2 regions of the Pectobacterium peruviense genome follow, and region 1 is predicted to be linked to the other one. Evidence: predicted binding sites of a transcription regulator. Region 1 holds the regulator's gene; the other holds the start of a gene.
The links. Region 1 encodes PhoB, which activates phosphate uptake and scavenging genes when phosphate is short. Its sites were predicted from a motif close to CTGTCATAAAACTGNCNNAT; they were not measured.

Region 1 (7,494 bases):
CGCAAATTCATGATGGGAAGAGGAATTATTCAGGCAGGCCAATCTGTTGACGCGCCTGACGACGCGTTTCTTCCGGCAGCGGCAAATAGCCATCCTGATTCACCAGCGATTGTCCCGTTTCGGACAGCACGCGTGCCAAAAATGCCGCCGTCAGCGCCTCCAGCGGTTGTCCGGGAGCTTTGTTGACATAGATGTAGAGATAACGGGTGTAGGGATACAAACCACTGCGAATATTTTCAGTAGAAGGATAAATGTAGTCGGTGCCTTGCGCGGCGAGTGGCAGCATTTTTACACCGCTGGAACGAAAACCCACGCTGGCATAGCCGATCGCATCGGTTGATGCAGCAACCGCCTGCACAACGGACGCCGAACCGGGCAGCTCATTGACTTGAGGAAGGAAATCGCCGCGGCATAACGCTTTTTGCTTAAAGAACCCATAGGTTCCCGATGCTGAATTGCGCCCATAGCGCAGTAGCGTGCGCTTTTCCCAACTGCCGCGTAGCCCAAGATCGCCCCAGTGTTTTATCGGCTGATGGTTACCGCAACGCTGCGTAATCGAAAAGATAGCGTCCAGCTGTGACAAATTCAGCCCTGACAGAGGGTTATCCTGATTAACCAACACAACCAGCGCATCCATTGCCACCGGCACAGCCAGCGGCGGATAGCCATAATGCTGGACGAACGCCTCAATTTCGCTGGCCTTCATCGCCCGGCTCATTGGCCCAAGCTGCGCGGCTCCTGATGCCAGAGACGTTGGCGCGGAGGATGACCCTGCGGCCTGAATCTGTAAATTCACGTTCGGATAATGCTGGCTGAAATCCGCCGCCCAAAAGGCCATCAGGTTAGCCAGCGTATCCGACCCCGCGCTGGAGAGGTTACCCGCCAGCATCTGGCGAGGCTGCGCGAAGCAAAACGCGCTGAACAGCAATAAAAAAGCGCTCGCAATACGTATGGCGGATTTCATGGATAGCATTTTCCGTCAGGCTGAAGGTTTCACCGTATTTTCAGCCAGAGAGGTAGGGACAATCAACCGATTCGGCAACGTAAAGACAAAACGTGACCCCAGACCATCCTCACTCATGATTTCCAAACGGGAATCATGATGGCTAAGCGCATGCTTAACAATCGCTAGCCCCAGCCCGCTGCCACCCGTCTGTCGCGAGCGCGCTTTATCCACGCGATAAAAACGTTCAGTCAGACGCGGCAAATGCTCGGCGGCAATCCCCGGCCCGTTATCGCTGACCTGAAATTGCGCACCTTGTGGGATCTTCTGCCAGCAGACTTCGATACGTGTTCCCTCTGGCGTATGGTTGACCGCGTTATACACCAGATTAGATACCGCGCTGCGCAGCTGTTCTTCGTTGCCAAACACACGGAGATTTTCATTCACACGAAAGACGATTTCATGACGCCCCTGACTCAGGGTCTGCGCTTCACGCTGCAACACGCGCAGCATCAGTGGAATATCGACTTTTTCATTCAGATCGATCGCCGTCGCCGCTTCAATGCGGGACAACGTCAGCAGTTGTTTGACCAGCCCGTCCATGCGTCGGGTCTGCTCCTGCATGGTACTCAACGCTTTCCCGCGTAGCGCCGCATCCAGCGTTTCTTCCTGCATCATTTCCAGATAGCCCTGCAACACCGTCAGCGGGGTTCTCAGCTCATGACTTACATTGGCAAAAAAGTTACGTCTGGCCCCTTCGAGCTGGTGCATTTGCGTAATATCACGCACCACCATCAGCAGCTGCCCTTCAGAATAAGGCATCACGCGGAATTCAACATGGTGGGAATTATTCAATTGCAGCGTGAGAGGACGGCTAAAATCCTGTCCTTTCATGTAATTCGTAAATTCAGGATAGCGCAATAAGTTGAGGATATTCTGACCGTTATCTTCCGGCCAGCGGAAATTGAGCAGGTGCTGCGCCAGATGGTTACACCAGAAGATCGTCCCCTCTTCGGTGGTGATCACCACGGCATCCGGCAAGGATTCAGCACCGCTGCGAAACCGTTTGATCAGGAGCGCCAGTTCCCGGCGTCGGCGTCGGTTACGCAACTGCATCTGATAGAGCCCGTAAAACAGCGGCTCCCAGCTCCAGCGACCGGGCGGCGGCGTCATACTGCGGTCAACCCACAGCCAATAAGAAAGTTTGAGCTGGTTATAAAAATTCCAGCAAAGCAGGCCTAAAACGGCGACCAGCAGAAACCAGGGCAGATAGCCAAAAATCAGCCCCAGCAGTAGCGCGGGTAAACAAAAAAAAGCTAGCTCCAATGCCAGCCTTTTCCAGGATAAACGTTCTAGCACGTTAGTGTTTCTCCGGTTACGACCACCTCAGTAACGCGTTGAAAAACGGTAGCCCGTTCCCCGAACGGTTTGCACCATTTTGTCATGTCCGCTGGTTTCCAGCGCTTTACGCAGGCGACGAATATGGACGTCGACAGTACGATCTTCAACATAAACGTTAGTGCCCCAAACGTGATTCAGCAACTGCTCCCGGCTATAAACACGTTCAGGATGCGTCATAAAGAAATGCAGCAATTTAAATTCCGTCGGCCCCATATCCAAGGCGTGCTCTTCGGTCGTCACACGATGCGACGAAGGGTCGAGGCTCAGGCCACGCATTTCGATCACTTCTTCCACCGCCATCGGTGAAATTCGGCGCATAACGGCTTTGATACGCGCCACTAATTCTTTGGGTGAAAACGGCTTAGTAATGTAATCATCCGCCCCCACTTCAAGCCCACGCACGCGGTCTTCTTCTTCGCCACGCGCGGTCAACATCATTACCGGAATATCACGCGTCAGTGCTTCGCGCTTCATATGCTTGATGAATTGCAGGCCCGAACCTCCTGGCAGCATCCAGTCCAATAACACCAGTTCAGGGAAAGGCTCCGACAGTTGCGTTACCGCGCTGTCATAATCTTCGGCTTCAACGGGTTGATAACCATTTTGTTCCAGTACAAAGCAGACCATTTCACGAATGGGTGCTTCATCTTCCACGACTAATATGCGTTTTGCCATTGTTAATCCTGTCGTTAATCATCGTCGCTGTTAGCAGGCGAAAGGCATTATGCGTCAGTTTTATGACAGATTTATGAAAAACGCACTGCCCTCCGTCGCATGATGTTACAGCGCGTACATCCTATTTTTCGAGCCGCTTTCCAAACTCTTGATTCCACCGCGACAGCCGTCATCCCTGCTATATATAATCATGGCATTACGGTGACAAAGCACCATCGCGACGACACACCATTTCACATAATGGACAATGACAACGTCATCCAACGCCGCACGGCATGAATATCGAGAGAGCACGATGCGCATTATCCACACCGCCGATTGGCATTTAGGGCAATATTTTTATACCAAAAGCCGCGCTGCTGAGCATCAGGCTTTTCTGCATTGGCTTATCGCTCAGGTGGAACACCACCACGTCGATGCCATTATAGTCGCAGGCGATATTTTTGATAACGGTTCGCCTCCCAGCTATGCGCGGGAAATGTATTATAGCTTCGTGGTAGAACTACAGCGCACAGGCTGCCAGCTTGTCATTCTCGGCGGCAACCATGATTCCGTCGCGATGCTGAATGAATCCCGCGGTTTGCTGGCCTGCTTGAATACGCGGGTGATTGCCTGCGCCAGCGACGATCCTGCCCAGCAGGTGCTCCTGCTGGAAAACCGTCAGCGGCAGCCCGGCGCACTGCTCTGTGCGATTCCTTTTTTACGTCCGCGCGATGTACTAACCAGCAAAGCCGGACAATCCGGTGATGAAAAACAGCTCGCGCTACAGGAAGCGATTACCGCGCATTACCAGCAGTGTTACCAGTTGGCTTGCCAAAAACGCGATGAGCTTGGCTTACCGCTACCGATTATTGCAACCGGTCATCTGACGACGATTGGTGCAACCGCTTCGGAATCCGTGCGCGATATCTACATTGGTACGCTTGATGCCTTCCCTGCTCAGGCTTTTCCCCCTGCGGATTATATCGCCCTCGGGCATATTCACCGCCCGCAGCGCGTGACCCAAAGTGAGCACATTCGCTACAGCGGCTCCCCCATTCCGCTGAGTTTTGATGAACTCGGCAGCGAGAAATCCGTTTGTCTGGTCAGTTTTATACCCGATGCGCCGCCGAAAATAGATCTACTGCCCATTCCCGTAACCCAGCCGATGCAGTTGATTAAAGGCAGTCTGAGTGACATTGAACAACAGCTGTCCGCCTTCGAGAACTATCAGGGCGATAAACCCGTGTGGCTGGGTATCGAACTCAGCACGCAGGATTATCTGAGCGACATGCAAAAGCGCGTTCAGGCGATGACCGAGAACCTGCCCGTTGAGGTACTTCTGCTGCGCCGCACGCGCGAACAGCGTTTGCAGGCGATGACCCGACAGGACAAAGAAACGCTAAACGAATTGAGCGTGCATGACGTTTTTGAACGTCGTCTGGCAACGGAGACAGAAATGGAAGACGGTCGCCAACAGCGTGTGCGCACGCTGTTTAATCAGGTTATTGATGAATTGGAAAATAGCGAGTCTGCCAAATGAAAATCCTCAGTCTGCGCTTAAAGAATCTCAACGCGCTGAAAGGCGAATGGAAGATCGACTTCACGCAGGAGCCATTTTCCAGCAACGGCTTATTTGCGATTACCGGCCCAACCGGGGCAGGAAAAACCACGCTGCTCGATGCCATCTGTCTGGCGCTGTATCACGAAACACCACGGTTGGGTCAACTTTCCGCTGGTAATAACGATCTGATGACCCGCAACACGGCAGAGTGTCTCGCCGAAGTAGAGTTTGAAGTTAAAGGCGTCGGATATCGCGCCTTCTGGAGCCAGCGTCGGGCTAGAAATTCGCCGGATGGTAATTTACAGGCCCCCAAGGCCGAACTCGCCCTCATTGAAAGTGGCAAAATCCTGTGTGAAAAGCTCAATGATAAGAAAGAGATGACCACGCAGCTCACTGGACTGGATTTTGGCCGTTTTACACGATCTATGATGTTGTCGCAGGGGCAATTTGCCGCGTTCCTCAACGCAAAAGCAGACGACAGAGCGGAACTACTGGAAGAACTAACCGGTACGGATATTTACGGACTGATTTCCGAACGCGTCTATGAAAAACACAAACAGGCAACCGTAGCACTGAGCACGCTACAGGCGCGCGCGTCAGGTATTCAACTGTTGACCGATGAGCAGCGTCAGCAGGTAGAAACACAGCTTGCCGAGCTGCTCCAGCAAGAGCAACAGGGCAACGCCGAGCGTGAGCAAGCACTGACTACGCTACGCTGGTTTGAGCAATTGACGCTGCGGCAAACGCAGCTCACCAACACGCAGGCACAACACGCGAGCGCCGAATCAGCCATTCAGCAGGCCAAGCCGCAGCTCGACAAGTTAGCCACCAGCGAACCGGCAGAAAAACTGAGGCCGCTACATCAGGAACGAGAGCGGAATCGGCAGGAATCCCTTACGCTCGTCCAGCAGATTGAACAACTGACTGAGAAACAGAGCGCAGAACAGTTGGCTTTGACAACGTTACGCCAGCAGGAAGAAAAGGCAGATCAGGACGTTAATGGGCATAAACAGGAACGTCAGAAACAAGAGTTGTTGATCAACGAACAGGTTGTTCCGCTTGATCATCGTATTGCCACGTTGGAGCAGCAAAAAGCCCAGCAGCAGGACGAGCTGGAAAAAACACAGCGTCGCCTGCAAACGGACGAAAGCAAACAAACACAGATCGCGATGGAGCAACAGCAGGCCAAACAACTGCTTGAACAAATCCAGTCTTACCGTCAGCAACACGCGCATCATCAGCAGTGGGGAGAACAACTTCCTCTGTGGCGCACACAGTTTCGGCAGTTGCGCCAGCTTCAGGACGATCAGCAGAAGCTAAGCCAAAAACAGATACAGCACACCGAGCTGTCGACAGCGCTCCTGCAAGAGGCCGAGACGCTGGCGGCACAGCAGCGTGAACAACAAACGGTCGTTGATGCCGCGCGCGAGTTGTTCACACAACACGATGAGACACTGAAAAATCAAGAAGCACAGCAGCCACTTTCCGCCTTGCACCAGCGGTTTCATCAACTCATCGACCAGCGAACCGCACGCCAACAGCTCGCGGCAATCAGCGACCAGTTCCAGCGTCTTTACGCCCGTAAACAGCAGCACCTCATCAGACAAGATGAGATACAAGGGCATATCAGCCAGTCAGAAGCCTTAAAGAAACAGCAACAGTCTGAGTACGAGCAACGCACCCAGCATCTGACCGATCTGGAAACGGTGTACCGGCAGGAAGAACGGATCGTTAAGCTGGAAGCTGAACGGCAACGGTTACAGGCTGGTGATCCTTGCCCGTTGTGCGGTTCGACTGAGCATCCGGCGATTGAACGCTATCAGGCGCTGCAACCATCCGAAACTCAACGTCGCCTGACGGCCCTACAGCTGGAAGTAAATCAATTAGCAACGAAACTGGCGAATACGACGGCACGGCTGGCCTCGCTAGAGCAGCAGCGGGAACAGCTGCAACAGGATATCGCTCAGAACGATGGCGAACATCAAACGCTGTTGCAACAGTGGCAAGATGTCAGTGAGCGCTTACAAGTTAACTGCACGCTGGAACAGCAGGATGCGATTGCTGCCTGGTTTGCACAACGCGAGGCCGAAGAACAGGATATTCGCCAGCAGATTAGCGTACGCGAACAGCAGCAAAAGCAGTGGCAGGAAAGTAAGGATTCACTGACAAATGATGGGACATTACTGCGGGAACTCGACCAAAAAATTGCGTTGAATACCCAGCAACAGACCTCGCTACGCGTTACACAGGAAGAAACTGCCCAGTCGCTCCAAAACGTGCAGCAGCAGCTCACGCAGTACGCTCAGGAAATCACGCAGACGCTGGCAAATGCAGGTCTTATTTTGCCAGAAGATGACGCTCAGGATGGCTGGCTGGTTGAGCGCGAGAGCGAATGGCAAGACTGGAAAGCCAAAGAACAGGAGCAGTCTCGCTTAATCCCTCTGTTAGCCACGCTGGAAAGCGATGTTCAGCATCTGAATCACAGCGTGACCGAGGCAAAGCAGCTGCTACAGGCGCAGCAACAGCAGTTGGAACAGCACAACAACGCACTCAACACGAGCCAACAAGCGCGGCTAGCGCTTTTCGGCGACAGGAAAACAGCGGATGTGCGTGAACAACTGCAACGAACCAGCCAGCAGTATGACAACACGCTCCGATTAGCCCAGTCGGCACGTCAGCACGCAGAAACAACGTTGAGCCGCCTGACGGGAGAACTGACCCGCACGCAACAGCAGTATGAACAGAGCACGCACCAACGTGATAGTGCGACTGAACGGTTTACTCAGGCTTTGCAGCAAAGTGCTTTTGCTGATGAAACCGCCTTCCTGAATGCGCTGCTTGATGAACAGGAACGGCAGACCCTACAAGCATTGAAAGAGAAGCTGTACCAGAGCTTGCAGCAGGCAGCGGCGCTTCACCAGCAGGCTGAACA
Region 2 (7,494 bases), 1.2 Mb from region 1:
TTATGAAACCTTGTGTCATTTCTGTTTTTGGAGATGACATCGCGTTCATCTCCTCTCTTGATAAACATTCGTGGTTTTGTGCGAGATTTTCAGAAAAAACTCACTAAAAAGTATCTGCGTTATGCACCAGCTTCGGTAAACTCTGGTTATTCTTGCTGTAACAGGCTAGCCATTTTTATTCTTGCGGAGCTGTGGCTCCGTACTGTCAGGATACTTATGTCAAATAGTGCTATGAGTGTGGTGATCCTTGCTGCGGGTAAAGGAACCCGTATGTATTCCGACCTTCCCAAGGTGTTACACAAGCTGGCGGGTAAGCCGATGGTTCAACACGTCATTGACGCGGCAATGACAACCGGTGCACAGCATGTTCATCTGGTATACGGCCACGGCGGTGATTTGCTAAAGCATGAACTGACCGATCCCGCGTTGAATTGGGTGCTTCAGGCGGAGCAGTTGGGAACTGGGCATGCGATGCAGCAAGCCGCGCCTCATTTTGCTGATGATGAAGATATCTTGATGTTGTATGGCGATGTGCCGCTGATTTCGTCGCAAACCTTAGTGCATTTACGTGAGGCTAAGCCGCAGGGCGGTATCGGCCTGTTGACGGTGAAGCTGGACGATCCGACAGGCTATGGACGAATTGTGCGTGAGAAGGGTGCCGTAGTTGGGATCGTTGAACACAAAGATGCCAGCGAAGAACAGCGCCAGATTAACGAGATCAATACTGGCATTTTGATTGCCAACGGTAAGGATTTGAAGCGCTGGTTAAGCCAGTTGAACAACAACAACGCACAGGGTGAGTTTTACATCACCGATATTATTGCGATGGCGGCGGAAGAAGGTCAGCGTGTTGAAGCGGTCCATCCGAAGCGGCTGAGCGAAGTTGAGGGCGTTAATAATCGCCTGCAACTGTCGGCGCTTGAGCGAATTTATCAGCGTGAACAGGCGGATAAGCTGCTGCTGGCTGGTGTGATGCTGCTTGACCCGGCTCGATTTGATCTGCGTGGCGAGCTGACTCATGGTCGCGATGTGGTGATTGATGTCAATGTAGTCGTGGAAGGGAATGTTAAGCTAGGTAACCGGGTGAAAATTGGTGCTGGCTGCGTGATCAAAAACAGCATCATTGGCGATGACAGTGAGATCAGCCCTTATTCCGTGCTGGAAGATGCCGTGCTGGAAGCCCAGTGTACTGTTGGGCCATTTGCTCGCTTGCGCCCTGGTGCGGAGCTGGCTGAAGGTGCGCATGTTGGCAACTTTGTCGAATTGAAAAAGGCGCGTCTGGGTAAAGGTTCAAAAGCGGGTCACCTTAGCTATTTGGGGGATGCGGATATCGGTTCAGGTGTTAATATTGGCGCGGGAACGATCACCTGTAACTATGACGGTGCGAATAAACACAAAACGGTTATTGGTGACGATGTGTTTGTCGGCTCGGACACGCAACTTGTGGCACCTGTTAACATTGCTAGCGGCGTGACTATCGGCGCGGGCACGACGGTCACAAGCGATGTGGCAGAGAATGAGCTGGTGATCAGCCGCGTGAAACAACGGCATATTTCCGGCTGGCAGCGTCCGGTGAAGAAGAAATAGCATTCTATGCCTCCGCATACTGCGGAGGCGGTTTTGTCCTGTGCTTTGACCGATTCCAGAGCACAAAACAAAACATAATAATCCCCAACTCTCTACAAGGCTCGGGGAACCCGGAAAAACCGGAACAATCAGGTCTAAGACATCCCAGGTGACACAATATGTCACTTTTATAGGAATACCATCGATGTGTGGAATTGTAGGCGCAGTAGCGCAACGTGATGTTGCTGAGATTTTGTTGGAAGGTTTACGCCGTCTTGAGTATCGCGGCTATGACTCTGCGGGTCTGGCGGTTGTTGACAGCGAAGGACATGTCGCTCGTTTGCGTCGTCTGGGGAAAGTGCAGGTACTGTCTCAGGCAGCCGAAGAGCATGAACTGCACGGCGGCACGGGTATCGCCCATACCCGCTGGGCTACGCACGGGGAACCTTCTGAAGAGAACGCACACCCGCATATTTCTGAACATATCACTATCGTCCATAACGGCATTATCGAAAACCACGAACCGTTGCGCGAACTGATGATCGGTCGCGGCTATCGTTTTGTTTCTGAAACCGATACGGAAGTGGTTGCCCATCTGGTTCATTTTGAACAGCAGCAGAATGGCGGAACGCTGGTTGAAGTTGTTAAGCGCGTGATTCCACAACTGCGCGGTGCCTATGGCATGGTCGTGCTGGATAACCGCGATCCAAGCGTACTGGTTGCTGCACGCTCTGGTAGCCCGCTGGTGATTGGTCGCGGGGTGGGTGAGAACTTCATTGCCTCCGATCAGTTGGCGCTGTTGCCTGTGACTCGCCGCTTCATGTTCCTGGAAGAAGGCGACGTGGCAGAAATTACCCGTCGTGACGTGCGTGTGTTTGATAAATCAGGCCAGCTTGCTACACGTGAAGAAATTGAATCAAAAGTGAATTACGATGCCGGTGACAAAGGCGCGTATCGTCACTACATGCAGAAAGAGATCTACGAACAGCCGATGGCGATTAAGAACACGCTTGAAGGGCGTTTCAGCCACGGCGAGATTAATCTTTCTGAACTTGGCCCGAAAGCGGATGAACTGCTCGCGAAGGTTGAGCACGTTCAGATTATCGCCTGCGGTACGTCCTACAACTCCGGTATGGTTTCCCGCTACTGGTTTGAAGCACTGGCTGGTATTCCGTGCGACGTGGAAATCGCTTCTGAATTCCGCTATCGCAAGCCTGCGGTGCGTAAGAACAGCCTGATGATTACCCTGTCTCAGTCCGGTGAAACGGCGGATACGCTGGCGGCGCTGCGTTTGTCCAAAGAGCTGGGCTATCTGGGTTCTCTGGCTATCTGTAACGTTGCTGGCTCCTCGCTGGTGCGTGAATCCGATATGGCGCTGATGACCAAAGCGGGTGTAGAGATTGGCGTGGCCTCGACCAAAGCTTTCACCACTCAGCTTACCGTTCTGCTGATGCTGGTGGCGCGTGTTGGCCGTCTGCGTGGTATGGATGTGCAAATTGAGCATGACATCGTGCATGGCTTGCAGGCTCTGCCAGCCCGTATTGAGCAGATGCTGTCTCAGGACAAGCTTATCGAATCTCTGGCGGAAGGTTTTTCTGACAAGCATCACGCGCTGTTCCTCGGCCGTGGTGATCAGTACCCGATCGCGATGGAAGGCGCGCTGAAGCTGAAAGAGATCTCTTATATTCACGCTGAAGCCTATGCGGCGGGCGAGCTGAAACACGGCCCGCTTGCGCTGATTGATGCAGACATGCCGGTTGTCGTGGTTGCACCGAACAACGAGCTGTTGGAGAAATTGAAATCCAACATTGAAGAAGTTCGGGCGCGCGGCGGTGAGCTATATGTCTTCGCTGATGAAGATGCTGGTTTCACCAGCAGCGAAAATATGAAAATTATTCCGCTGCCGCATATCGAAGAAGTCATTGCGCCAATCTTCTATACGGTGCCGTTGCAGCTGCTGTCTTATCATGTCGCGCTGATTAAAGGTACGGATGTTGACCAGCCGCGTAATCTGGCGAAATCCGTTACTGTAGAGTAATGTTTTTAACTGGAGGTAAATAGCTATTGTGTTATTTACCTCTATTTATTTTTATATTACGGTTCATTTTTTACTCCTGCTCTTTCTACGCCCCTAGTACTCTCATCATTAAGATTTATTCGGTATATTGGTTTACCCATATTGAATATTGACTCGTTCTTAATATGAATAACAAACAACAATATCTGGATATTGCTGAAGGAAAGGGCGAAAGAGCGCCCTCCACGATGTTGGCCTTTTCTTCACAGGAAATGAGCTATCCGCTGCTGGAAAGCTTATTAGAGGCACAGTCATTCTTTACTGATGGTGAAATAAGCTACACCGAGCAGGGACAGGGCGGCTTCTTTTACACCTGTCATCATCATGATAGGGAGTTGACGTTTTATCTTGAGCTATCGGAGCGTGATCTCGAGAATAAAATCACGCCGATACACTCAACAGATGAGATCTCACCCGAACTGCTGGCGCAGGCTAATGCTGCAACCCAGGAAGTGACGGTCGAGTGTATTTTTGGGGCAAATCCGCTGGAAGATTACGTGCATCAGCTTCGCTTATTAAGCGCAGTGGTGCCGGGCTTTCTCCTGGGCATCGATATGTCTGCTGCCGGCAACGTATTTACCCGTGAGTGGCTGCGTTTTCAGTTGGAAGATGATGTTCTGCCGGAAATTGAATCGCTATATACCATTCATGCCGTGTACGACACCGAGAACGATCCACCAACGACATTCTGGTTTCACTCGCATGGTCTGGCACGATGCGGCCTGACGGAAGCTGAACTCGTCATTCCAGAGACGCTCAGTTCGTATTATGGCATTCCAGATTTATTCAGAAGTTTTGTGAATAATGCGATTCAGAATCAGCGTATTACCTTCAATGAGCCTATTCTGTGTGGGCAAACAGACAGCGGCTATGAATATCTGGTGGCACTACCGTTTGAAGAAGGGTTGCGGCATGTGAATCAATCTACGCCGATTGACCAACTGCGGCCTCTGGAAGACATGCATTATGATCTAGAAGGCACGCCGGAAGGTGTGTTTCTGGGCGATCGCGCCGATCGCGCCGATCGGGATGATGTGCATCAGGAGCCTTCCTGTATGCTGTTTCGTACCAACGAAGAAAACCCGGTACTGCAAACGTTCTTTAAAGGGTTTGATGAGCAAAATGCCATCATGTTCTGGCGCACCAATACGGAAACCGCCGAGATGTCGCGTAAAGCGCAGCTGCGCTGGCGCTATTTCATCAACATGTTCAATAATTACCATGTCAGTAATAAGCCAGTGAAAAAGGGATTTTTGGCCAAATTGCTGAAAAAATCGCCCGAACCAGTCGAAAGTGAATGGCGCTTTATGGTGAAGTGCGGCATTCCTCACGGAGAGGATGGCGATGAGCGCGAACATATGTGGTTTATACCGGAAGAAATCCATGACACTGTCGTTACGGGAACATTAATCAATCATCCGTTCTACGTTGAGGGTATGCAGGAAGGTGGCGTATATTCTGTTGATATCTCGCGGGTCACTGACTGGGCGATTTATTATCAGGGCGATAGCTATAAGCCTGATACCATTTATAAATTACTTAGCAATAGCCAGACTCACTGACCGATCTTGTCCACCAGTCAGAACGCGTGTTCTGGCTGAGTGTGGCTGCACTTTCCTTCTTGCTGCCTCATTGTCATAAAACTGTCATGTTGTGTACATTTTACTGTCACCAAATTGTCCTATTTTTCCTCCTGCGAACTACACTCTGATTTGATAACTCTGATTGATAACGACTCTACGTCGACACGTCGAGTATCCCACAGGAGGGATTATGAAACTGATGCGTACCACTCTTGCCAGTGTTGTTGCGGCAACCTTTTCTTTGACGGCATTTTCTGCTTTTGCTGCTGCTAACCTCACCGGTGCCGGTGCGACATTCCCAGCGCCTGTTTATGCTAAATGGGCTGACTCCTATCAAAAAGAAACCGGCAATAAAGTTAACTATCAAGGGATCGGTTCTTCTGGCGGTGTAAAACAGATTATCGCTAAAACTGTAGACTTCGGGGCTTCTGATGCGCCGCTGGCTGACGACAAATTAGCACAGGATGGTTTATTCCAGTTCCCAACCGTTATCGGTGGTGTGGTACTGGCAGTGAACGTTCCTGGTATCAAATCTGGCGAATTAACGCTGGACGGTAAAACACTGGGTGATATCTACCTGGGCAACATCAAAAAATGGAACGACCCAGCGATCACCAAGCTGAACCCGAATGCCAAGCTGCCGGATCAGGACATCGCTGTGGTTCGCCGCGCTGATGGTTCTGGTACGTCTTTCGTGTTCACCAGCTACTTGGCGAAAGTGAACCCAGAGTGGAAAGAGAAGATTGGTGCAGGTTCTACTGTGAACTGGCCGACCGGTCTGGGCGGTAAAGGTAACGATGGTATCGCAGCGTTTGTACAGCGTCTGCCTGGTTCTATCGGTTACGTAGAATATGCGTATGCCAAGCAGAACAACCTGGCTTACACCAAACTGATTTCTGCCGATGGTAAAGCGGTTAGCCCGACTGGCGCAAGCTTCAGCAACGCAGCTAAAGAGATCGATTGGAGCAAGTCCTTCGCTCAGGATCTGACTAACCAGAAAGGCGCTGATGCATGGCCGATCACGTCAACGACGTTCATCCTGGTTCATACCAAACAGGAAAAACCTGAGCAGGGCGCTGAAGTGTTGAAATTCTTCGACTGGTCGTTCAAGAAAGGCGGCGAGCAAGCTGAAGCACTGGATTACGCAACACTGCCAAAAGAAGTGGTTGAGCAAATCCGTGCTGCCTGGAAAACCCAGGTAAAAGACAGCAGCGGTAAAGCACTGTACTAATTATTGTATCGACACCGTCGTGTTGATAACCAGAGCGTGATGAGGTTGTCAGGTTCTGGGAATAAGGTAGTGAAATAACACGTCGTATCGGGGCGGAGAGGTGATAAGCCTCTCTGCCTTCAATAGCTTATTAAATGTAGTTAAAACGAGAAGAGAGACGTATGGCGGAGTACAAGCCAACTATCAAAGCCCCAGGAAAATATGGCGATATCCTCTTCAGCGCGCTGGTAAAACTGGCGGCGCTGGTCACGCTACTGCTGTTGGGGGGCATCATTGTTTCCCTGATTGTGGCGTCCTGGCCCAGCATCGAGAAGTTCGGTTTTTCCTTCTTGTGGACGAAAGAGTGGGATGCGCCCGCAGAGCAGTTTGGTGCACTGGTTCCGATTTACGGCACTGTCGTGACCTCACTGATAGCCCTAATTATTGCGATTCCGATTAGCTTCGGGATTGCGTTATTTCTGACAGAACTGGCACCAACCTGGTTGAAACGTCCGCTTGGCGTGGCGATTGAATTGCTGGCGGCCATACCGAGTATTGTTTATGGCATGTGGGGGCTGTTCATTTTTGCTCCGCTGTTTGCCAAATATTTCCAGCAGCCGGTAGGCAACGTCCTGTCCGGCATTCCTATTGTTGGCGCACTGTTCTCCGGCCCGGCGTTCGGGATTGGTATTCTGGCCGCTGGCGTCATTCTGGCCATCATGATTATCCCGTACATTGCGGCGGTCATGCGTGATGTGTTTGAGCAAACGCCAGTGATGATGAAAGAGTCTGCCTACGGCATCGGCTGTACGACGTGGGAAGTGATTTGGCGCATTGTGCTGCCTTACACCAAAAACGGCGTGATTGGCGGGGTGATGTTGGGATTGGGGCGTGCCTTGGGGGAAACCATGGCGGTTACCTTTATCATCGGTAACACCTACCAGCTCGACAGTGCTTCACTCTATATGCCAGGAAACAGTATTACCTCTGCGCTGGCGAACGAATTCGCCGAAGCCGAATCCGGCGTGCATACCGCGGCGCTGATGGAGTTGGGGCTG

Region 2: pstS (phosphate ABC transporter substrate-binding protein PstS) is a predicted target of PhoB. The motif match lies at 5,276-5,295, and genes of this name have one in related genera.

Annotation. Positions count from the first base shown of each region.
Region 1 covers NZ_CP161826.1:3,688,177-3,695,670, forward strand. The annotation lists gene DUT67_RS16720 (PstS family phosphate ABC transporter substrate-binding protein) at 26-964, opposite strand; gene phoR (phosphate regulon sensor histidine kinase PhoR) at 980-2,302, opposite strand; gene phoB (phosphate response regulator transcription factor PhoB) at 2,330-3,019, opposite strand; gene sbcD (exonuclease subunit SbcD) at 3,315-4,541, shown strand; gene DUT67_RS16740 (SbcC/MukB-like Walker B domain-containing protein) at 4,538-7,494, shown strand, end outside.
Region 2 covers NZ_CP161826.1:4,904,732-4,912,225, forward strand. The annotation lists gene glmU (bifunctional UDP-N-acetylglucosamine diphosphorylase/glucosamine-1-phosphate N-acetyltransferase GlmU) at 217-1,587, shown strand; gene glmS (glutamine--fructose-6-phosphate transaminase (isomerizing)) at 1,772-3,604, shown strand; gene DUT67_RS22085 (DUF4026 domain-containing protein) at 3,769-5,205, shown strand; gene pstS (phosphate ABC transporter substrate-binding protein PstS) at 5,417-6,457, shown strand; gene pstC (phosphate ABC transporter permease PstC) at 6,619-7,494, shown strand, end outside.